3 regions of the Shewanella sp. 5S214 genome follow, and region 1 is predicted to be linked to each of the others. Evidence: predicted binding sites of a transcription regulator. Region 1 holds the regulator's gene; each other region holds the start of a gene.
What was found. Region 1 encodes MetJ, which represses methionine synthesis genes. Its sites were predicted from a motif close to TAGACGTCTAGACGTCTA; they were not measured.
Positions count from the first base shown of each region.

Region 2: the regulator MetJ is predicted to act here: its motif matches at 2,398-2,415, upstream of metH (methionine synthase).
Region 3: the regulator MetJ is predicted to act here: its motif matches at 2,430-2,447, upstream of metE (5-methyltetrahydropteroyltriglutamate--homocysteine S-methyltransferase).

Region 1 covers NZ_JBGOOV010000004.1:184,254-188,473, forward strand. The annotation lists gene ACED29_RS04205 (DUF3373 domain-containing protein) at 1-259, opposite strand, end outside; gene ACED29_RS04210 (cytochrome c) at 412-741, opposite strand; gene ACED29_RS04215 (sulfite exporter TauE/SafE family protein) at 1,051-1,788, opposite strand; gene metJ (met regulon transcriptional regulator MetJ) at 1,983-2,297, opposite strand; gene metB (cystathionine gamma-synthase) at 2,505-3,674, shown strand; gene ACED29_RS04230 (bifunctional aspartate kinase/homoserine dehydrogenase II) at 3,815-4,220, shown strand, end outside.
Region 2 covers NZ_JBGOOV010000040.1:3,924-8,143, reverse strand. The annotation lists gene ACED29_RS19520 (FecCD family ABC transporter permease) at 1-368, opposite strand, end outside; gene ACED29_RS19515 (ABC transporter ATP-binding protein) at 361-1,170, opposite strand; cobalamin riboswitch at 1,249-1,385, opposite strand; gene ACED29_RS19510 (histidine phosphatase family protein) at 1,482-2,195, opposite strand; gene metH (methionine synthase) at 2,616-4,220, shown strand, end outside.
Region 3 covers NZ_JBGOOV010000010.1:44,823-49,042, forward strand. The annotation lists gene metE (5-methyltetrahydropteroyltriglutamate--homocysteine S-methyltransferase) at 73-2,364, opposite strand; gene ACED29_RS08690 (LysR family transcriptional regulator) at 2,520-3,422, shown strand; gene ACED29_RS08695 (HDOD domain-containing protein) at 3,405-4,145, opposite strand.

The DNA of each region.
Region 1 (4,220 bases):
TCATGGCAGGGTTCCATGTGACATTTTGATAATGTAATGAGTGTGCTTTGGTTCTAAAGTCACCAGTGATGGACACTCTGTCCAGTGCCGTATGGCGCTCAGTTTTATCAACCCGTGAGTTTAAGTCGTCAAGATCTTCGGTAATGGTGGCCAGTTGTTGTTTAAGATCGGCAATTTTTTGTGCATCGGTGTCTGCCGCTAAGCTAGCGCCGCTCATGAAAAGCGCATTAGCTACAAGTATTGATATCAGAGTTCTCATCATCTTTCTCTCCCCCTAAACTTGCCAAATGTATAAGCTGATGTGGCAAATTTTTGGTGTAAAAATCCCTGAGGCTAAGCCTCACTATTTTGTCAGTTTGGTTATTGGCTGATGTTGACGCTTAAGACGACAAGGCCCTAAGCTGTAATGACTTAGCCACAGGTTGCTGGTTGGTCTGAATCGGCTGCGTGGTCATATAAAAACTGTTGAATATCTTTCAAGTCTTTTTCTGATAGCGCCTCGAAAACAGCAGGTTTGGCTTTATGCATATCACGGGTGAAAAAGCGATCCCACTGGCTCATGGTTTTGGTCATAGGGGTGAGCTCTTTGCCTTCACTATTGGCACTGTGGCAAGCTTTACATTCTTTTTTATAAAGATGTTTACCTTTTTTAGGGTTACCACCTTCTGCAGCCATTACTTGGCTACCAAGAGAAAATGCAATCGCGATTGCAATACCAACTTTAACGTAAATGTTCATCATTTTATCCTCTACAAAGCTTTTTATGGCTGGTGCCTTAGCAACATATATTTATTGTTTTGCTGTAAATAATGTTACCTAAAAGGGGGTAGTGTTAATTTGAAGTAGATCATATCCATGAGAAAAAACTAATTGAAAAAAAGTTAATTGATAAAAATCTAATGGAGTTGGTGTGATGCAGATCTATTGTCTAGAGGGTAATAGTTTGCTAGAGGATAAATTAACGTTTAGTGACAGGGATTCAGCCACATAAAATAATGCGCAGCCCTGTTTATTGGAAGGTCATTTGATAAAGAGAATCAGTGAGTGGCGTTAAATTAATGCGATTGTCGACTTTATTACTAATATTGTTGCGCTAATGCTACACAATATTAATGTCGCAGCCCGGGTTTTCTCTTTATCGACACGGCCAATTAATCGACCAGAGACAAGGTAGCCAGCAATGACTGAGGGGAGTAATAGCAGTGATAGCCATAAATGTTTTACTTCAACTAAGCCGACAACGGCTAAAATAGCCAATGCGATTAATGAGCTAAAGACAAAAAAGGCTGATAGCGCCGCCCTAAATTGACTGGCATCTTGACCGGCAAGTAAAATGGCCATTGGTGGGCCGCCGATCGCAGCGATATTGCCAAATATGCCCGAAAATACCCCAGCGATAAATAAACTGATGCGATTGATTGGTGCGGTAAAGCGAAAGACGCTTAGGATAACGGCAATAAACACGATTGCTGCAATCACCAAGCCTAGTATGGCTTGTGGTGCAAACAGTAATAACCCAGCACCTAAAAATCCTCCTGGAACACGTCCAAGTAAGGCATATTGTAATCCATTAAACTGTAGGTGGCCGCGCTCTCTAAACAAGGTCATTGCAGAGATTGCAAAACCCATGGCAATAATAGGAACGGGAACTAATTGAGGATTAACAATATACAGCAGTGGGCTTGCTACAACGGCTAACCCAAAGCCAATTAAGCTTTGGGTTAGCGCGCCAAAAAATACAATAATTGATGCCAGTATCAAAGTGGTTGGATCGATAAATGACATCATAATTTCTCTTTAAAATATTACTGCTTATAGCAATCCACATTGAAATTGGATCTATTTTAGGCGTACAGCAACTTTGCCTTTAAAAGACTGCCTCGAATACCACGCTAATCATTTTCGCTAAAAGAGCAAACTTCAATAAGGATTGGTATCAATGGGCAGTTTTAAAGTCGGTGAGGGATTCATTAACCTGTAGGTTATTCGAGCTCTTCCCATTCGATACCCATATCATCCATTAACTTTTTCGCTTCACTTGGAATGCTATCAGGCTGATCTTTTGATAAATCACCGTCATAAGGTAATGGTTGACCTGTGTACGCGTGCAAAAATGCTTCGCATAGCAGTTCACTGTTAGTTGCATGGCGCAGATTATTTATCTGGCGACGCGTCCGCTCATCTGTCAGTACTTTTAATACTTTTAAAGGGATAGAAACCGTAATTTTTTTTACTTGTTCATTTTTTTTGCCGTGTTCGGCATATGGGCTGATATATTCGCCATTCCATTCAGTCATTAACTTACCCTTAACGATAAATACGCTGCAGATTTTAAACCGTTACAATCTCTAGTCAAATTATTGCTACTATTTAATCCCGATGCAAATAGATTTCTCGATGTTTAGACGTCTAAACGTCTATTTTGGTTGACTCGGAGGGAACTCTTCGGTAAATTTGGACGTCTAGACATCTATTGTGTGTTTGTGACTTTTTAGGAATCAATTATGACTCAGTATCAAAGTGCCACTTTGGCCGTTCGCCAGGGTATAGAAATAGACACACAACATGGTGCTATTGTGCCGCCGATTTATTTATCGACCAATTATTCATTTGATGGCCACACTAATCCTCGCGAGTTTGACTACAGCCGTTCAGGTAATCCGACGCGTTGTATATTAGGTGAGGCGATTGCAAAACTTGAGCAAGGTGTAACTGGTGTGGTGACATGTACCGGTATGGCGGCCATTACCTTAGTGACCAGTTTGTTGGGCCCAGATGATTTATTGGTTGTGCCGCACGATTGTTATGGTGGCAGTTACCGTTTATTTACTAACCTGGCCAAAAAAGGTCAATTTAAGTTATTGGTTGTTGATCAAACTGATGCGCAAGCGCTGGGCAACGCGATAGCGCAAAATCCCAAAATGGTCTGGTTAGAAACGCCATCAAATCCATTACTGCGGGTAGTCGATATTAATGCGATCAGTATCGCTTGCCATGAGGTTGGCGCGTTAGTGACGGTTGATAACACTTTTTTGTCGCCAATATTACAACAACCTTTATTGTTGGGGGCCGATATCGTTATTCACTCAACCACCAAATACATTAATGGTCACAGTGATGTGGTCGGTGGCGCTGTGGTGGCTAAAGATGCTGAAGTGGGTGAATTATTACATTGGTGGTCAAATACCCTTGGATTAACCGGTTCTGCTTTTGATAGCTATTTAACCTTACGTGGCTTAAGAACGCTGGCAGTCCGCATTCGTGAGCATCAACGTAATGCGCAAAAAATTGTAGAATTACTCAATGCCAGTGATGTGGTTGCCAAGGTGTATTACCCAGGGCTAAAAGACCATCCGGGTCACGAAATTGCCGCAAAACAACAACAAGGTTTTGGCGCTATGTTAAGTTTTGAATTAACCGGTGGCGAAGCTGAAGTGGTGGCCTTTTTACAGGCATTATCTTTGTTTAGTATTGCTGAAAGTTTAGGCGGAGTGGAAAGTTTAGTTGCTGTTCCTGCCACCATGACTCACCGTGCAATGGACCCACAGGCAAGGCAACAGGCTGGTATTAAAGACACTTTACTGAGATTATCTGTCGGTATTGAAGATGCAGATGACCTGCTCGCGGATATTCAAGCCGGTCTCGCCGCTGTTACTGCGATAAAATCAGCTTGAGTTGGCTTAATTCGAGTTTAAGTTTGCTGTGGTTCCGGCCAAATAAAGTAAAATAGAAAATATGCACTTGCCACACTGTTTATTTCAAATTAGAAGTATAGCTGTCGCAATAAAAGTCTTAGTTGTTTAAGGAGTTAGTAATGACGCGAAGTCATTTACATAAGTTTGGTGGTTCAAGTTTAGCGGATGCAGATTGCTATCGCCGTGTTGCCCATATTTTGCTTACACATGGTCAAAGTGATGATTTAGTTGTGGTATCGGCCGCCGGCAAAACGACTAACTTTTTATACAAATTACTCACTCTGCGTGACAGCGGTCAGTTATGGCAAGAAGAGCTTCAAGTGCTGATCAGTTATCAGCAGACATTAATTGAACAGTTATTATCAAATGAGCTGGCTCGTGACCTACGTGAGCGCCTGTCGACTGACAAATCGCAATTAGTCAGTTTATTGTCTTTAGAGCAGCGTAATGACTACCAATTAAACCAAGTGGTCAGTTTTGGTGAGCGTTGGTCTGCACGCCTTATGGCCGCATTGCTGAGAGAAA
Region 2 (4,220 bases), on a different contig from region 1:
ACCACCAACACCGCACCAAATGACGCCCCAGAGCTAATGCCAAACAAATACGGGTCAGCTAAAGGATTGCGGGTCACGGTTTGTAATACACTGCCCGCTATAGACAAACCAGCGCCGGCGACAAAGGCCAATAAAATTCTCGGCAAGCGTAATTCAAGCACAATACGTTGAGTTATCTTAACTGCATGCTCACTGCCATCAATCGCACTCGGCATGTCGCCGCCTAATAAGGTATTAAATATCATTAATACGTCATTTAGATGAATATTGGCCGCCCCAAAACTGGCGGCAAAAATCGGAGTAAGCAGTGTAACTACAACCAACAAGCTGAAGTAAACATAGTAGCGACGTTGGGATGCATCAATCATGATCAGGGCCCACTTTGTGGCTGGGTTGGTAACCATAAAAATAACTAATAAGGGGTTTTGCGTGTTGTGGATGAACATTAATGTCGCAGCACACACCGAACACATCACTAATTTGTCGCTCAGTCAGCACTTCAGTTGGAGTGCCTTTAGCAATTAACTGTCCGTGATCGAGTAGTAATAATTTATCGCACATCGCACTGGCTAAATTTAGATCATGTATCGATGCGATAACGCTAATGCCTAATGATTTGACCAGTTCAAGAATTTGAATTTGATAACGAATATCTAAATGATTAGTGGGTTCATCTAAAATAAGAATATGCGGTTGTTGCACGATAGCGCGGGCAATAAGTGCACGCTGCTTTTCACCACCAGATAACAGTTCATACTGTTGCAGTGCTTGTTGCTGCAAGCCCACTTTGGCTAATGCGCTTAATACACGTTCACGGTCTTGGACGGTATTAGGATCAAACAAGCCTTTATGCGGCGTTAACCCCATGGTCACTAACTGCTCGGTGGTCATGTCAAAATAATGCGGCGTATCTTGTTGTACCACCGCAATATTTTGCGCTAGCAACTTAGATGAAAACTCACTGATGGGTTTGGAAAAAATCGCAATATCGCCGCTAGTAGGCACAATGTAACGATACAGGCAACGTAACAAGCTTGACTTACCCGCGCCATTTGGGCCAATTAAGCCTAGCATTTGGCCTTTAGGCAGACTGAAATGAATGTCAGCCAAAATCATTTTCTTATCGACTTGCCAAAAAAGATGATTTACATCTAATACAGACTCAGACATGCAAGTAACCTCGCCATGTCCAATTAATTAACACATACATCGATTTAATCACTCCCCTAAGTCACCCGCTTAGGTATGGATAATGAGGCGATTCAAAGCTGGTATCTGACTTATGCACCAATACTTAATTGATCCATTTACAGTTGCGGGTACAGTTTGGGCTTATCCCAATTCCCAATACCTTGAAAGGCACTACTTTTTAAACTATCGTGTTGAAGATAATCATCTTAACGACATGATGTTAATACAATAAATAGTAAGCTAGTCATTTTAACACCATGATATTGAGACTAATACGACTCTGGTGGTTCTCAAGTCTTAGGCCAATGTAAGGTAAAACTCACTTTAGCGGCTTTAGTATCTTTTATTGGCGGCTGAAAACGATCAATATTATCAATATCGTCAGGCCAATACACATCGAGCATCATAATAGCAGCATAGGGGATCGCTAGGTTAGCGAATAATCCGCTACATTGGCCAGTATTGAGTACATATCCGACTAAACAGCGCATTACGCCACCATGAGTCACCACTAACGCATGGGGACAATCGTCACCATTAGGCTTTTGTTGAGCACTATCTGTCTGCGCAAAAGAGCTCCACAGAGCATCAACGACCGTCATTAAGCCAGCTTCCACTCGTGCGGTAAAATCGGTTACCGACTCAGCCTTGTCTGGTGTATTTTGTGCCAGCCAAGGGTTATCCCAATAAGCATCAAATTGTTGTGGGTTTTGCTGATAAATAGCATCAAATGATTGCCCATCCCAGACACCAAAATCAATTTCTTGTAGTGAAGATAAAGTGGTTAACGGTAACGATAGTTGCTGTGCTAAAGCTTGACTAAATAACTGACAACGCAACAACGGCGAACTAAATACATGACTAATCGGATATTGCTGCTCGATAAAAGCTTGCTGCATTTGCGTCATACCAATATCGGTAAGCTTCACATCGGTGCGGCCGCGGAATATCCCTCCACCTTCACACTCACCATGGCGCATTAATATTATCTTGGCTCGCTTCATTGACATAAACCTTAGTTAGAGAGTCATAAACATTTATCAAACAGAGCCTTGCACTGCTAACACAGAGCAAATGCCCCCTCAATTTAATTAACTATTCTGATGTTAACTTACTTATCCAGCTATCGAGTAAATCAAATTAAATCAAATTGCGCCTCATTGAGCTTAAATCAGCCTTGCTCTAGCGGTAAAAATTCGCGTACTATGGACGTCTATACGTTTATATGTCCAAAATACTATCTTAACAGGTCAGCATATAAAAGGTCATCATTATGAGCAATAGCCCTGATCTACAGTAGCAACCAAAAATTGCCTGTAGTAGCTGTAATAAACAATGATGTTATCGCCCTACTCTGGTAAAAATAAGGGTATGCTTATCTCAATTAAGGTATCAAGCAACATAGTGATAAAAAGGTAACTGTTATGGCGAAATCGACTTCTTACAGTCAAACACTTGAACAACTTAATGCATTGTTAGCGCAGCGTATTGTGATTTTAGATGGCGCCATGGGCACCATGATCCAAGACTATAAGTTGGAAGAAGAAGATTATCGTGGCGAGCGTTTTAAAGATTGGCATTGCGATGTTAAAGGCAACAATGACTTATTAGTACTCAGCCAAGCGCAAATTATTAAAGATATTCATACCCAGTACCTGTTAAACGGTGCCGACATTATTGAAACCAACACCTTTAATGCCACCACCATCGCCATGGCCGATTACGATATGCAGTCTCTGGCCGCCGAAATTAACCTAGCCGGAGCCCAAATTGCCCGCCAAGCAGCCGACGAAGTGGCTGCGCAAACAGGTTTGCCACGTTATGTTGCTGGCGTATTAGGTCCAACTAACCGCACCTGCTCTATCAGTCCAGACGTTAACGACCCTGGGTTTCGTAATGTCAGTTTCGACCAATTAGTCGACGCTTATGTCGAATCCACCAGCGCCTTAATTGAAGGCGGCGCCGATATCATTTTAGTTGAAACCATTTTTGATACCTTAAACGCCAAAGCTGCTCTATTTGCGATTGAAAAAGTATTCGATCAACTCGGCGATCGCCTACCTGTTATGATCTCAGGCACCATTACCGACGCCTCAGGCCGAACCTTAACAGGGCAAACCACAGAAGCCTTTTATAACTCTTTACGCCATATCAAGCCGTTATCGATTGGCCTTAACTGCGCCCTTGGTCCTAAAGAGCTGCGCCCGTACGTTGAAGAATTATCGCGTATTGCCGAGTGTTATGTTTCCGCCCACCCAAATGCTGGCTTACCCAACGAATTTGGTGGCTACGATGAAACCCCAGAAGAAATGGCCGAAGTCATTAATCAATGGGCTCAAGAAGGCATGCTCAACATTGTCGGCGGCTGTTGTGGTAGTACACCCGCTCATATCAGCGCCATTCGTGAAGCGGTACTCAGACACGAACCCAGACAGATCCCAGATCTGCCCGTGGCTTGTCGTTTATCGGGCCTAGAGCCTTTGACCATAGATAAAAATTCGTTATTTGTTAACGTCGGCGAGCGCGCCAACGTGACCGGTTCAGCTAAGTTTTTACGCTTAATTAAAGAAGAAAAGTTTGAAGAAGCCTTAGATGTCGTGCGTGAGCAGGTTGAAAATGGCGCACAAATTATCGACGTCAACATGGACGAAGGGATGCTCGATGGCGTCGCGTCTATGGCAAAGTTTTTAAACTTAATCGCCTCTGAGCCCGACATCTCTCGCGTGCCAATCATGATTGACTCATCAAAATGGGAAGTGATTGAAGCCGGTCTTAAATGCGTCCAAGGCAAGTCGATTGTTAACTCGATTTCGATGAAAGAAGGCGAAGCCAAATTTATCGAACAAGCCACCTTAGTCAAACGCTATGGCGCTGCTGCCATTGTAATGGCCTTTGACGAAGACGGCCAAGCTGACACTCGTGAACGTAAAACTCAAATCTGTACTCGTGCTTATCGCATTTTGGTCGATGTTGTCGGCTTTCCTCCAGAAGATATTATTTTTGATCCCAACATCTTTGCTATTGCCACC
Region 3 (4,220 bases), on a different contig from region 1:
AATCACAGAGTTCTGCACTCCAGCGATCAGCTGGTGGAGCACAATGACCCATTGTGAGCAGCATCATGCTAATTAACATTGGCGTCGAAGCACTTTAGTCGCTGCAATCATATTGCGCAGCGCTGGCTCTACTTCATCCCAAGTACGGGTTTTTAAACCACAATCAGGGTTAACCCATAATTGTTTCACCGGCACTTTCTGCGAAGCTTTAGTAATAAGGTCAACCATTTCGGCTACCGTTGGAATATTGGGCGAGTGAATGTCATACACCCCAGGACCAATTTCGTTCGGGTAACAAAAATCTTCAAACGCATTCAATAATTCCATCCGTGAGCGCGAAGTTTCAATGGTGATCACATCAGCATCCATAGCCGCTATGGCATTAATGGTGTCATTAAATTCGCTGTAACACATGTGAGTATGGATTTGAGTTGCATCGTCTACACCAGCCGCCGACAACTTAAAGGCATCTACTGCCCAAGTTAAATAATCTGCCCACTGGCTCTGCTTAATCGGTAAACCTTCACGAAATGCTGGCTCGTCAATTTGAATAATGCCAATGCCGGCTTTTTCTAAATCGATCACTTCATCGCGCACCGCTAACGCAAGTTGATTGGCAATATCTTGACGAGGGATATCTTCTCGAGCAAACGACCAATGCAAGATGGTCACTGGGCCTGTTAGCATGCCTTTGACAGGCTTGTCGGTTAAACTTTGCGCATAGGTAGCCCAATCAACCGTCATCGGCTTAGGACGTGATACATCACCATAAATTAGCGGTGGTTTTACACAACGAGAGCCATAACTTTGCACCCAACCAAATTGAGTAAAGCCAACACCGTCGAGCTGTTCACCAAAATACTCCACCATGTCATTTCGTTCAGCTTCACCGTGCACTAATACGTCAATACCGAGTTTAAGTTGACGACAAATGGTGTCCTGAGTGACTTGCTCAAGCTGTAATCGGTAATCAGTGTCATTGATTTCGCCTTTACGCCAGCGTTTGCGTAAACCACGAATCGCAGGCGTTTGCGGAAATGAGCCTATGGTGGTTGTGGGAAGTAATGGCAGTGCTAGCTTCTGTTGCTGAGCAATAATACGCCGAGCAAAAGGGCTATGACGTTCAAAATCACTCGCAGTAAGCTGTAACACACGTTGAACAACCTCTTGATTAGCTGCAGCAGCTTTGGCTAAACGCCTTTGCTGGCAACGATCAATAATCACTTGGCTGCTTTGTGAATCTTGATCGTTAATTAGCTGCTGAATGTCACTAAGTTCAAACAGTTTCTGTTTGGCAAATGCTAATTGTCCCTGTAACGGACTGATCAATTGCGTCTCGACGTCAACATCAACCGGACAATGTAACAATGAACATGAAGGTGCAATCCACAAACGATCGCCCAACGTGGTCGCTAATTCTGCCAGCTGATCAGCAATAACATCAACATCGGCAGCCCACACGTTGCGACCATTAATTACTCCAACCGATAAAATTTGTTGGCTGCCGAGCGCTTTGATAAACGCCTCAACTTGTTGTGATGCTGTGACTAAATCAAGATGCAAACCATCAACCGGTAATGCACTCACCAATGCTTGATGATGGCCAATAGAGCCATAATAACTGGCAAGTAATATCTTCAATGATGCCGGCTTTTGTTGCGCTAAAAATTGATAACTGTGGCGAATGGCTTGCTGCCACTCCTCGGTTAAGTCTGCGGCTAATACTGGCTCATCAAGTTGTACCCAACTCACACCTTGGTCTGCAAAACGTTGCAAAATCTGCTGATAAACCGTCAGTAGCTGCGGTAATAACGATAGCTTGTTAAACTCAGTCAGGCTTTTCGATAAATACAAATACGTCACTGGGCCAAGCAATACCGGTTTTACTTGATGACCGAGTTGCTGCGCTTCACTGACGTCATCAAACAACTGTTCAAAGGCAATCTCGAAGCTTTGATCAGCGCTTAATTCAGGCACTTGATAATGATAGTTAGTGTTAAAAAACTTGGTCATTTCTGCCGCACAAGCATGTTGGCCAGTTTGCGATCGGCCACGGGCAACACGAAATAAGGTGTCTATATCGATAGGCGCTTGACTGCCATCGGCTTGAGTAGCTCGGTGGCGATCTGGGATCACATTTAAGGTGGCACTTAGGGTTAATACTTGGTCGTAATAAGCAAAGTCGCCTACTGGAACTAACTCAACGCCGGCATCTGCTTGCCACTGCCAATGCGTTTTTTTTAATTCACTGGCGACCTGTTTCAGTTCAAATAATGAGATTTCTGCGCGCCAATAACGCTCAAGTGCAAACTTCAATTCACGCTGACGTCCAATGCGGGGAAATCCTAAACTTGAAATTTTCATGCTGCTTTCCTTTTCGTTGAAGCAAAATTTATAGCCATTTATGCAGAAAAACCCGCATAGGCGTCTGGACGTCTAGAAGTTTATTGTGCTACTCTGCTGTCAAGCAATCGAATTGATTTCATCGGCTAGTTGAGCAAGATTCATGTGGAGAGAAAATGATAGAGCTTAGACACCTTCGCACCTTGATGGCGTTAAAGGAAAGTGGCAGTTTAGCGGGTGCAGCTAAAAAACGATTTGTAACCCAGTCGGCGCTTTCTCATCAAATAAAAGAGTTAGAAACACGGATTAACTCAACTATTTTTGTTCGTAAAAGTAAACCGTTAACGTTTACTCACGAAGGTTCACGTCTGCTGAATTTAGCGGAAGAAATCTTACCGAAAGTGATTGCAACCGAATCTGATCTTAAGCGCGGTTTAGAGGGTGAAAGCCACCAACTTAAGCTCGGCATTGAATGCCACAGTTGTTTTCGTTGGTTAATGCCGGTTATTGAACAATTTAAACAATATGCGCCAGCAGCTCAAATTGATATTTCAAGTCGTCATTTATTTGATTCACTCAATGCGCTGGAAACAGGGAGTTTAGACATAGTGCTCACCTCTGACCCAGTACCTGGACATAGCGTAGCTTATCAACATCTATTTGATTTTGAAGTAAAGTTAGTCGTTGCCAGTGATCACGCATTAGCGGCACAAGCCTTTGTAACGCCAGCTCAATTGGCAAAGCAAACTTTAATCAGTTACCCAGTGCCTCTCGCGCGTTTAGACATATACAAACACTTTTTAGAGCCCGCGGGTATTGAACCTGGTGAGCAAAAACAATGCGACTTGACCTCAATGTTATTGCAGCGAGTTGCCTGTAATGACGGCGTAGCCACCCTACCAACTTGGTCTATCCGAGAAAGTCAGGGGCTGAGTCTTACGGCGGTAAAATTAGGCGCAGAAGGACTAAAACGTCCATTGTTTGGCGCGTATCGCCGCGATGCCACTAATGCAAATTTAATCCAACAGTGGCTCGAGCTGGTAGCAAGTGAAGGTATAAATTTACAGCGGGTTGATTAATAAACCTCTTTTAGATAACACGCGTCGAAGCACAAGTCCTGGAGAATCAGGGTTTTGTGTTTGGCGTAAGTTATGGGCAATTAAAAATTCTTCGCGTAAATCGTCATCCAATCCTAATGCATCAAATGCATCAAGGGATAATTGTTGTTGCTGGTTATCAATCAGTGATTTTAATACTTTTAGTGACACGGGGCGAGACAGCTCTGCATTTAAATAGGCAAAAGCCGTTAATACAATCACCTGACCAAAAACACTAAATAATGCTAAGGTTTGCATTTCATCCGCATCAATTTTGATGTTATCACCGGTTTCAATCTGCTCACGTAACTGTTCTAAACAATCATCTGCAATCGTTTCATTTAAGGCCCAATAACCTTGAACTAATTTTTTGTAAGGTTCAGAAAGTTCATCAAGGCGTTCTTTAAGATAAAATGAAAATGCATATCGATAGATATTCACTTGGCCTAAACGAATTAAGCAATCTTTAACACTGCGACTTTTAGTCGATATCATTCCAGCTGAATGGGCGCTATTACTGCGCAATAACAAGTGTGCAGCCAATGCCGGATCAGCAGAGACTATGTCGATTACGATTCTAATATCAGCTTCGTTAATCAGGGCTTTTTTTAATGGAATTAATATGCCACGACGACCAATGACTTGCTCTTCATTGCTAATAATAGCTTTAACTTGAGTAAAAACTTGTTGCTCAAGACTCGTCATATCTATCGATTACCTTTTTAAAATTAACACACTGTTAATCAATTTAACGGTATATTAAAACGAAAGCCAGCGATA